Linked DNA regions of Variovorax paradoxus. The protein of the gene in region 1 binds, or shares a complex with, the protein of each later gene. Links are inferred from orthologs where the notes say so. Each region holds a gene or a part of one and is shown on either strand. Other genes may lie near its edges. The genes, in order: secY, secG and secA.

What was found.
Region 2: secY (region 1) and secG share a complex: the UniProt entries of both Escherichia coli proteins name them as parts of the sec protein translocase complex. The link is inferred for Variovorax paradoxus from one-to-one orthologs.
Region 3: the proteins of secY (region 1) and secA are in contact, whole or in part, in a crystal structure (PDB 3DIN), measured with the Thermotoga maritima proteins. The link is inferred for Variovorax paradoxus from one-to-one orthologs. Residues at the interface, in WP_004081795.1 of Thermotoga maritima: Glu108, Gly109, Glu110, Glu111, Ala236, Glu237, Arg238, Arg239, Ile240, Thr241, Ile242, Gln243, Tyr244, Ala245, Arg246, Arg247, Val248, Thr249, Gly250, Arg251, Arg252, Val253, Tyr254, Gly256, Ala257, Ser258, Thr259, Tyr260, Leu261, Pro262; in WP_004082002.1 of Thermotoga maritima: Glu261, Ala262, Arg263, Lys300, Ala301, Arg302, Thr303, Ile304, Ile305, Leu323, Tyr324, Asp325, Pro326, Val329, Ser330, Tyr333, Ile336, Lys340, Phe345, Val349, Glu363, Phe364, Tyr374, Ser375, Gly376, Gly377, Glu393, Ile395, Thr482, Ser483.

What each region holds. Positions count from the first base shown.
Region 1 is NZ_JAUSXL010000002.1:1,593,169-1,596,298, forward strand. What follows is about bases 92-3,071. They hold secY (preprotein translocase subunit SecY), read right to left. Parts: upstream 2,249-3,071; coding sequence 935-2,248; downstream 92-934. Other genes in these bases: rpsK (30S ribosomal protein S11), read right to left, coding at 92-346; rpsM (30S ribosomal protein S13), read right to left, coding at 359-724; rpmJ (50S ribosomal protein L36), read right to left, coding at 748-861; rplO (50S ribosomal protein L15), read right to left, coding at 2,275-2,706; rpmD (50S ribosomal protein L30), read right to left, coding at 2,718-2,903. Also shown: more of rpsK, read right to left, coding at 1-91; more of rpsE, read right to left, coding at 3,072-3,130. UniProt on the Escherichia coli protein: The central subunit of the protein translocation channel SecYEG. Consists of two halves formed by TMs 1-5 and 6-10.
Region 2 is NZ_JAUSXL010000002.1:3,892,514-3,895,487, forward strand. Bases 60-2,883 are described here. They hold secG (preprotein translocase subunit SecG), read left to right. Parts: upstream 60-1,176; coding sequence 1,177-1,590; downstream 1,591-2,883. Other genes in these bases: QFZ47_RS21980 (NAD(P)H-quinone oxidoreductase), read left to right, coding at 60-358; tpiA (triose-phosphate isomerase), read left to right, coding at 352-1,137; QFZ47_RS22000 (NADH-quinone oxidoreductase subunit A), read left to right, coding at 1,862-2,221; QFZ47_RS22005 (NuoB/complex I 20 kDa subunit family protein), read left to right, coding at 2,237-2,716; QFZ47_RS22010 (NADH-quinone oxidoreductase subunit C), read left to right, coding at 2,730-2,883. Also shown: more of QFZ47_RS21980, read left to right, coding at 1-59; more of QFZ47_RS22010, read left to right, coding at 2,884-2,974. UniProt on the Escherichia coli protein: Subunit of the protein translocation channel SecYEG. Overexpression of some hybrid proteins has been thought to jam the protein secretion apparatus resulting in cell death; while this may be true it also results in FtsH-mediated degradation of SecY.
Region 3 is NZ_JAUSXL010000002.1:2,985,751-2,989,219, forward strand. The notes cover bases 8-3,326. They hold secA (preprotein translocase subunit SecA), read left to right. Parts: upstream 8-333; coding sequence 334-3,126; downstream 3,127-3,326. Other genes in these bases: QFZ47_RS17710 (hypothetical protein), read right to left, coding at 8-139; argJ (bifunctional glutamate N-acetyltransferase/amino-acid acetyltransferase ArgJ), read left to right, coding at 3,156-3,326. Outside these bases: more of QFZ47_RS17710, read right to left, coding at 1-7; more of argJ, read left to right, coding at 3,327-3,469. UniProt on the Escherichia coli protein: Required for protein export, interacts with the SecYEG preprotein conducting channel.

The DNA.
Region 1 (3,130 bases):
CAATGGAATTGATCCGGATGCCGAGCGCAGCCAGTGCGCGCACCGACGATTCGCGACCAGGGCCGGGGCCCTTGATCTCGACGTCGAGGTTCTTGATGCCTTGTTCGACAGCAGCACGGCCGGCCACTTCGGAAGCCACCTGCGCAGCGAACGGCGTCGACTTGCGCGAGCCCTTGAAGCCCTGGCCACCCGACGAAGCCCACGACAGGGCGTTGCCCTGGCGATCGGTGATCGTGATGATGGTGTTGTTGAACGAGGCATGCACGTGGGCGATACCGTCCGCAACGTTCTTGCGAACCTTCTTGCGAACGCGCTGTGCGGCGTTGTTTGCAGGTGCTTTAGCCATGCTGGTCTATCCTTATTTCTTCAGGGACTGCGCAGCCTTGCGCGGACCCTTGCGGGTGCGGGCATTGGTGCGCGTGCGCTGGCCGCGCATCGGCAGGCCGCGACGGTGACGGAAGCCGCGATAGCAGCCGATGTCCATCAAACGCTTGATGTTCATCGTCGTCTCGCGACGCAGATCGCCTTCGATGGTGAACAAGGCGATCTGGTCGCGGATCTTTTCGAGATCGGCGTCGGTCAGGTCCTTGATCTTCTTCGAATATTCGATGCCGCTCGCTTCGCAGATTTGACGGGCGCGGGTGCGTCCGATACCGAAAATGGCGGTCAGGCCGATTTCAGCGTGCTTGTGCGGCGGAATGTTGATGCCAGCAATACGTGCCATGTGCGTCCTCTAATACTCTTCAATCAACCCTGGCGCTGCTTGTGGCGCGGGTCGGTGCAAATCACACGCACCACACCTTTACGGCGGATGACCTTGCAATTACGGCAGATGGTTTTGACCGAAGCCGAAACTCTCATTTCATTCTCCTAAAACTGTTTAACGTGGCGGTACACCGCCCATACCAAATTCTCAATACTGAAACTCACAGCCCTACGATGTCTTGAAGTTGGCCTTCTTCAGCAGCGATTCGTACTGCTGGGACATCATGTAGTTTTGCACCTGGGCCATGAAGTCCATCGTGACGACCACGATGATCAGCAGGGAGGTACCACCGAAGTAGAACGGCACGTTGTACTTCAGGATCAGGAACTCGGGCAGCAGGCAGACGAAGGTGATGTACACCGCGCCGGCCAACGTCAGGCGAACCAGAATCTTGTCGATATAGCGAGCGGTCTGGTCACCCGGACGGATGCCCGGAATGAATGCACCGCTCTTCTTCAGGTTGTCGGCCGTTTCCTTGCTGTTGAACACGAGTGCCGTGTAGAAGAAGCAGAAGAAAACGATCGCGGCAGCGTACAGCAGCACGTAGATCGGCTCGCCCGGACGCAGTGCGCCGGCAATGTCCTTGATCCAGCCGAAACCACCTTCGCCGGTGCTGAACCAGCCGACCACCGTGGCGGGCAGCAGGATGATCGACGAGGCGAAGATCGGCGGAATCACACCGGCCATGTTCAGCTTCAAGGGCAGGTGCGACGACTGGCCGCCATAGACCTTGTTGCCGACCTGGCGCCGCGCATAGTTCACGAGGATCTTGCGCTGGCCGCGTTCGACGAACACCACGAAGTAGGTGACCAGCACCACGACCGCGATGATGAAGAGCGCAATGATCGGATTCATCGCACCGGTCGTCACCAGCGAAGCAAGCCCGCCGATGGCATTGGGCAGTCCGGCCGCGATGCCTGCAAAGATCAGGATCGAGATGCCGTTGCCCAGGCCGCGTTCGGTGATCTGCTCGCCGAGCCACATCAGGAACATCGAACCGGCCGTCAGGCTCACCATGGCGGTCAGGCGGAAGCCGAAACCGGGGGCGATGACCAGGCCGGCCGAAGACTCGAGCGCCACTGCGATGCTGAACGACTGGAACAGGGCCAGGCCGAGCGCGCCATAGCGCGTGTACTGCGTGATCTTGCGGCGACCCGCCTCGCCTTCCTTCTTCAATTGCTCGAAGGTCGGAATCACGTAGGTCATCAACTGCATGATGATCGACGCCGAGATGTACGGCATGATCCCCAACGCGAACACGGTGAAGCGCGACAGCGCCCCGCCCGAGAACATGTTGAACAGGCTCAGGATGCCGCCCTGCTGGCCCTGGAACAACGCCGCCAGCTGGTCCGGGTTGATGCCCGGCACAGGAATGTGCGCGCCGATCCGATAGACCACGAGCGCGAGCAGCAAAAAGACGAGCCGGCGACGAAGGTCGCCGAACTTGCCTGTTTTTGCGATCGTTGCCGCGTTAGTTGCCACGAAGAACTTCTTTCAGTCCAGTGTGATCAGGCGACGCTGCCGCCGGCTGCTTCGATCGCAGCCTTGGCACCAGCGGTTGCACCCACGCCCGTCAGCTTGACGGCCTTGGTGAGTTCACCGGTCTTGATGATCTTGACGACCTTGGCGAGCTGGCCCACGAGGCCGGCTTGCTTGAGCGCCAGGATGTCGACTTCAGCCAGGCCAAGCTGCTCGAGTGCAGTCAGCGTGACTTCGGCGTTGAACTTCAGCAGGTGCGACTTGAAGCCACGCTTGGGCAGGCGACGCTGCAGCGGCATTTGACCGCCTTCGAAGCCGACCTTGTGGAAACCGCCTGCGCGCGACTTCTGACCCTTGTGACCGCGACCTGCGGTCTTGCCGATACCGGAGCCGATACCGCGGCCGACACGGCGCTTGGCGTGCTTGGCGCCATCCGCCGGCTTGATGCCATTGAGTTCCATATCAGTCTCTCTTACAGAACTTTGACCAGATAACTGATCTTGTTGATCATGCCGCGCACCGCCGGGGTGTCTTGCAGCTCGCTCACGCTGTTGAGCTTGCGCAGGCCGAGGCCACGCACGGTCGCGCGATGCGATTCCTTGGTGCCAATCGGGCTCTTGACCAATTGCACCTTGAGGGTTTGTTGTTGCGTCGTCATTTGAATGCTCTTCCGATTGCTTGCGCTCAGGCGAAGATTTCTTCGACGGTCAGGCCACGCTTGGCAGCCACTTCGGACGCGGTCGTCGAGTTCTTCAACCCGTCGAGCGTGGCGCGAACCATGTTGTAGGGATTCGACGAACCATGGCTCTTGGCCACGATGTCGGTGATGCCCATGACTTCGAACACGGCGCGCATCGGGCCGCCGGCGATGATGCCGGTACCCTT
Region 2 (2,974 bases), 2.3 Mb from region 1 along the record:
GATCCTGGACATGGTCGCGGGCGACTACGTGGCGCGCGAGATCGAGTGCATGGCCGAAGACGGCCGGCTCGTGATCATCGCGGTGCAGGGCGGCGTCAAGAGCGACTTCAATGCGGGCCTGGTGCTGCGCAAGCGGCTGGTGATCACCGGCTCCACGCTGCGGCCGCGGCCGGTGGCATTCAAGGGTGCCATCGCCAAGGCGCTGCGGAAAAAGGTCTGGCCGCTGCTCGAAAGCGGCGCGGTCAAGCCTGTGATCCACAGCACCTTCGCGGCGGGCGGCGAACCCAGCGGCGCGGCACAGGCGCATGCGCTGATGGAATCCAACCAGCACATCGGCAAGATCGTGCTGACATGGTGACGGATAACAACACGATGACGACCAAAAAGAAGCTGATCGCCGGCAACTGGAAGATGAACGGCAGCCTGGCTGCCAACGAGGCGCTGGTGAAGGCCCTGCAGCAGGGCCTGGCCGCGGCGCCGGCCAGCTGCGACATTGCGCTTTGCGCACCGGCCCCCTATTTCGCCCAGCTGCAATTGCTGCTGGCCGGCTCCGGCGCCATGGCGCTGGGCGCGCAGGACATTTCGGCGCACCCGCAAGGCGCGTTCACGGGCGAGCAATCGGCGGCCATGCTGAAGGATTTCGGCGTGCGCTATGCCATCGTCGGCCATTCGGAGCGCCGCCAATACCACGGCGAAACCGACGATGCGGTGGCGGCCAAGACGGCGGCTGCGCTCGCGAACGGCATCACGCCGATCGTCTGCGTGGGCGAGACGCTGGCCGAGCGCGAAGCAGGGCGCACCGAAGAAATCGTCAAGCGCCAGCTGGCCGCGGTGATCCACCTCAATGGCCATTGCATCAGCGAGATCGTCGTGGCCTACGAGCCGGTCTGGGCCATCGGCACCGGCAAGACGGCCACGCCGGAGCAGGCGCAGGCGGTGCATGCCGTGCTGCGCGCGCAGCTGCACCATGCCGCGAGCGAACATGCCGCCGGCATCTGCATTCTTTACGGCGGCAGCATGAACGCGGCCAATGCGGCGCAGCTGCTGTCACAGCCCGACATCGACGGCGGCCTGATCGGCGGCGCTTCGCTCAAGGCCCCCGACTTTTTGCAGATCATTTCCGCCGCTTCCCGCTGAACGCGGGCAGTGGCCGACATCAATTAGGAGTAAGAACGAATGAATGTGGTCCTCAATCTTCTGGTCGGCGTGCAAATGCTGTCGGCGCTTGCAATGATCGGGCTGATCCTGATCCAGCACGGCAAGGGCGCCGACATGGGCGCGGCCTTCGGTAGCGGCAGCGCGGGCAGCCTGTTCGGCGCCAGCGGCAGCGCGAATTTTCTTTCGCGCACCACGGCCGTGCTGGCGGCCGTCTTCTTTGCATGCACCCTGCTGCTGGCCTACTTCAGCCATGCGCGGCCTGCGGGCGGCGGCAGCCTGCTCGAGCGCGCAGCCATCGGCACGCCGGCAACGCCCGCCTCTGGCGCGGCGGGGCAGATTCCTGGCGGTACCTCGGGCGCGGCGCCTGCCGGTGCACCTGCTTCGGCGCCTGCCGCACCTGTTTCGGGCGCGGGTCAGATTCCGAACAAATAATCAGGTTGTTTTCGTGAAGCCGCCAGTGAGAAACTGCTTTCATTTCAGGGTAAACTCTAAAGCTGTTCGGAAAGCCAAACACCTTTCCAGGTACCTCATGCCATCCGAACAAAAAACCGCGGTCGTGGTGAAATTGGTAGACACGCTATCTTGAGGGGGTAGTGGCGAAAGCTGTGCGAGTTCGAGTCTCGCCGACCGCACCAAATCTCATCGGCAGAAAACCTCATCCAGAGTGTTTTCCTGCCGGTGGCAAGCGGTGAAAAATCTCCCGATGAACCTCGATTCCTATCTTCCCGTCCTCTTGTTCATTTTGGTCGGTGTCGGTGTAGGCGTCGCACCGCAAGTCATCGGCTACATCCTGGGGCCCAACCGGCCCGACGCAGCGAAGAACGCTCCGTACGAGTGTGGCTTCGAGGCCTTCGAGGATGCGCGCATGAAATTCGACGTGCGCTATTACCTCGTCGCCATTCTCTTCATCCTGTTCGATCTCGAGATTGCCTTTCTCTTTCCATGGGCCATTGCGCTCAAGGAAATCGGCGCCGTCGGCTTCTGGGCCATGATGATCTTTCTGGCCATCCTCGTCGTGGGCTTTGCCTACGAGTGGAAAAAAGGCGCGCTCGACTGGGAATGACAAGGAATCGACAAAATGGCCATTGAAGGCGTCATGAAGGAAGGCTTCGTCACCACCACCTACGACTCGGTGGTGAACTGGGCGAAGACCGGATCACTTTGGCCGATGACTTTCGGTCTGGCCTGCTGTGCCGTCGAAATGATGCACGCAGGCGCGGCCCGCTACGACATCGACCGTTTCGGCATGCTGTTTCGGCCCAGTCCGCGCCAGTCCGATCTGATGATCGTGGCCGGCACGCTGTGCAACAAGATGGCGCCGGCACTGCGCAAGGTCTACGACCAGATGCCCGAGCCGCGCTGGGTGCTCTCGATGGGCTCATGCGCCAACGGCGGTGGCTACTACCACTACAGCTATTCGGTGGTGCGCGGCTGCGACCGTATCGTGCCGGTCGACGTTTACGTGCCGGGTTGCCCGCCCACCGCCGAAGCGCTGCTTTACGGCATCATCCAGCTGCAGCAGAAGATCCGCCGCACCAACACCATTGCCCGCGCCTGAGGGATTGCCGACGATGACTGACTTTGCAATTTCGCCGGAGGTGCTGCGCGCCACCATCGCCGAGACGCTCGGCGCCAGGGCCAGGAGCGTGACGCTCGCGCTGGGCGAGGTGACCGTGGTGGTGGGTGCAGCCGACTACATCGAGGCGGCCACGCTGCTGCGCGATGCGCCAGGCTGCCGTTTCGAGCAGTTGATCGACCTCTGCGGCATGGACTATTCCGACTACCGCGAAGGCGAGTGGCAGGGCGAGCGCTATGG
Region 3 (3,469 bases), 1.4 Mb from region 1 along the record:
GCATGGGCGGCGGGATCAGTCCCTCGACCGCCCGCAGCCGCTCGCTCGCGTCGCGCGCGCGGGCGATCAGGCTCGCCAGGGTGGGCGAACCTTCGGCGGCCTGCTGCAACGTGAAGGGGGGGACGGAGCGGCGATTCATGGGTAATCCGGAGGGTGGAACAAGACAGCTAAAATGCCCGGTTTGCCGACGCTTGCGCCGGCAGATCCGGTCTGGAGCCGCTTGCCTTCTTCGGAGCTTGCATTCGAAGAAGGTGCGCCCAACTGCTTTCACCATATCTTAGGGAATCCGGTCGCAGTGCCTGTCGTGTCAGGTGCCCGCCCATCTCCACGCCAATGGCAACCAACTTCCTGACCCAGATTTTCGGCAGTCGCAACGACCGGCTCCTCAAGCAGTATCGCAAGACGGTGGAGCGCATCAATGCGCTCGAACCCGAATTCGAGAAGCTCACCGACGACGGGCTGCGTGCCAAGACTCAGGAGTTCAAGGACCGCATCGCCAAGGGCGAAACCCTCGACGACCTGCTGCCGGAAGCCTTTGCCACCGTGCGCGAAGGCTCCAAGCGCGTCATGAAGATGCGCCACTTCGACGTGCAGCTGCTCGGCGGCATGGCGCTTCACAACGGAAAGATCGCCGAAATGCGCACCGGCGAGGGCAAGACCCTGACCGCCACGCTGCCGGTGTACCTGAATGCGCTGTCGGGCCAGGGCGTGCACGTGGTCACCGTGAACGACTACCTCGCCAACCGCGACGCCCAGTGGATGGGGCGCCTGTACAACTTCCTTGGCCTCACGGTGGGCATCAACCTGCCGCAGATGCCGCGCGAGGAAAAGCAGCAGGCCTACGCCAGCGACATCACCTACGGCACCAACAACGAGTACGGCTTCGACTACCTGCGCGACAACATGGTGTACGAGCCCGGCGACCGGGTTCAGCGCAGCCTGAACTACGCCATCGTCGACGAGGTGGACTCCATCCTGATCGACGAGGCCCGCACGCCGCTGATCATCAGCGGCCAGGCCGAAGACCACACCGACCTTTACCTGGCCATCAACAGGGTGGTGCCGCTGCTAACCAAGCAGGAAGGCGAGGCCGATCCGCGCACGGGTGAAGGCGTCACGGTGCCGGGCGACTTCACGGTCGACGAAAAAACCCACCAGGTGTTCCTGACTGAAGACGGCCACGAGAAGGCCGAGCAGCTGCTGGGCGAATTCAAGCTGCTGCCCGAAGGCGCGTCGCTCTACGACCCGGCCAACATCACGCTGATGCACCACCTGAACGCCGCGCTGCGCGCACGGCACCTGTACCACCGCGATCAGCACTACGTGGTGCAGCAGGGCGAAGTGGTCATCGTCGACGAATTCACCGGCCGCCTCATGACGGGCCGGCGCTGGAGCGATGGCCTGCACCAGGCCGTGGAAGCCAAGGAAGGCGTGCAGATCCAGGCCGAGAACCAGACGCTGGCCTCCATCACCTTCCAGAACTACTTCCGCCTCTACGGCAAGCTGGCCGGCATGACCGGCACGGCCGACACCGAAGCCTACGAGTTCCAGGAAATCTATGGCCTCGAGACGGTCATCATTCCGCCGAACCGCATCAGCAGGCGCGACGACCAGCTCGACCGCGTCTACAAGACCACGCGCGAGAAGTACGAGGCGGCCATCCAGGACATCCGCGAATGCTACGAGCGCGGCCAGCCGGTGCTGGTGGGCACCTCGTCGATCGAGAACTCCGAAATCATCGACGGCCTGCTCACCCAGGCGGACCTGCCGCACCAGGTGCTCAACGCCAAGCAGCATGCGCGCGAAGCCGACATCGTGGCGCAGGCCGGCCGCACGAAGATGATCACCATCGCGACCAACATGGCCGGCCGCGGTACCGACATCGTGCTGGGCGGCAACATCGAGAAGATGGTCGAGGCCATCGAGAACGACGAAGGCCGCGACGACGCCACCAAGGAGGCCGACATCGCGCATGTGCGCGCCGAATGGACCAAGGACCATGAATTCGTCAAGTCGCTCGGCGGCCTGCGCATCATCGCAACCGAGCGCCATGAGTCGCGCCGCATCGACAACCAGCTGCGCGGCCGCTCGGGCCGCCAGGGCGACCCGGGCTCCTCGCGCTTCTACCTGAGCCTGGACGATCCGCTGATGCGCATCTTCGCGGGCGACCGCGTGAAGGCGATCATGGACCGCCTCAAGATGCCCGACGGCGAAGCCATCGAGGCCGGCATCGTCACGCGCAGCATCGAGAGCGCGCAGCGCAAGGTCGAGGCACGCAACTTCGACATCCGCAAGCAGCTGCTCGAATACGACGACGTTTCGAACGACCAGCGCAAGGTGATCTACCAGCAGCGCAACGACATCCTCGACGCGGGCGACCTCACGGCGCAGATCGCGGCGCTGCGCGAAGGCTGCTTCACCGATGTCGTGCGGCAGTACGTGCCGGCCGAATCGGTCGAGGAGCAGTGGGACCTCGACGGCCTCGAAAAGAGCCTCGCCAACGAGTGGGGCATCGACATGCCCCTGAAGAAGGACATCGAAGCGGCCGAGGCCGTGAGCGACGAAGACATCGTCGAGAAGGTGGTCAAGACCGCCAACGACAGCTTCGATGCCAAGGTGGCGCTGATCGGCCAGGAGAACTTCACGCAGTTCGAGCGCATGGTGCTGCTGCAGAGCATCGACACCCACTGGCGCGAGCACCTGGCCTCGCTCGACTACCTGCGCCAGGGCATTCACCTGCGCGGCTATGCGCAGAAGCAGCCCAAGCAGGAATACAAGCGCGAGGCCTTCGAGCTCTTCGGCCAGCTGCTCGACTCGGTCAAGAACGAAGTCACGCGCCAGCTCATGACGGTGCGCGTGCAGTCGGGCGAGCAGTTCGAAGAAGCGGCGGATGCGCTCGAGAGCCGCGGCGAGAACCTCTCGAACATCACCTACAGCGCGCCCACCGAAACCGGCGAGGTCGAGGTGCGCCTGGACGAAGAAAACCAGCGCCGCATCGCGGCCGCGGGGCTGGGGCTCGGCACGCTCGGCGCCGAAGCCGCGGCCTTTGCCCGCGTCGGCCGCAACGACCCGTGCCCCTGCGGCAGCGGCAAGAAATACAAGCATTGCCACGGCAAGCTCAGCTGACCCAGAAACTCCGGAGAAGAGAAACCGCCATGCCCGTGAACCTGTCCGCCCCTGATCCTGCCGCCTTGTTCGCGGTGCCCGGCGTCCGCATCGGCGTGGCCGAAGCGGGTGTGCGCAAGGCCAACCGCAAGGACCTGACGGTGGTGCTGATCGACGAAGGCTCGGCGGTCGGCGGCGTGTTCACCCAGAACCGCTTCTGCGCGGCGCCGGTGCAGGTCTGCCGCGACCATCTGGTGGCCAACTACGGCATTCGCGCCATGGTCATCAATACCGGCAACGCCAATGCCGGCACGGGCGAAGACGGCCTGATGCGCACGCGCTCCACCTGCATCGCACTCGCGCG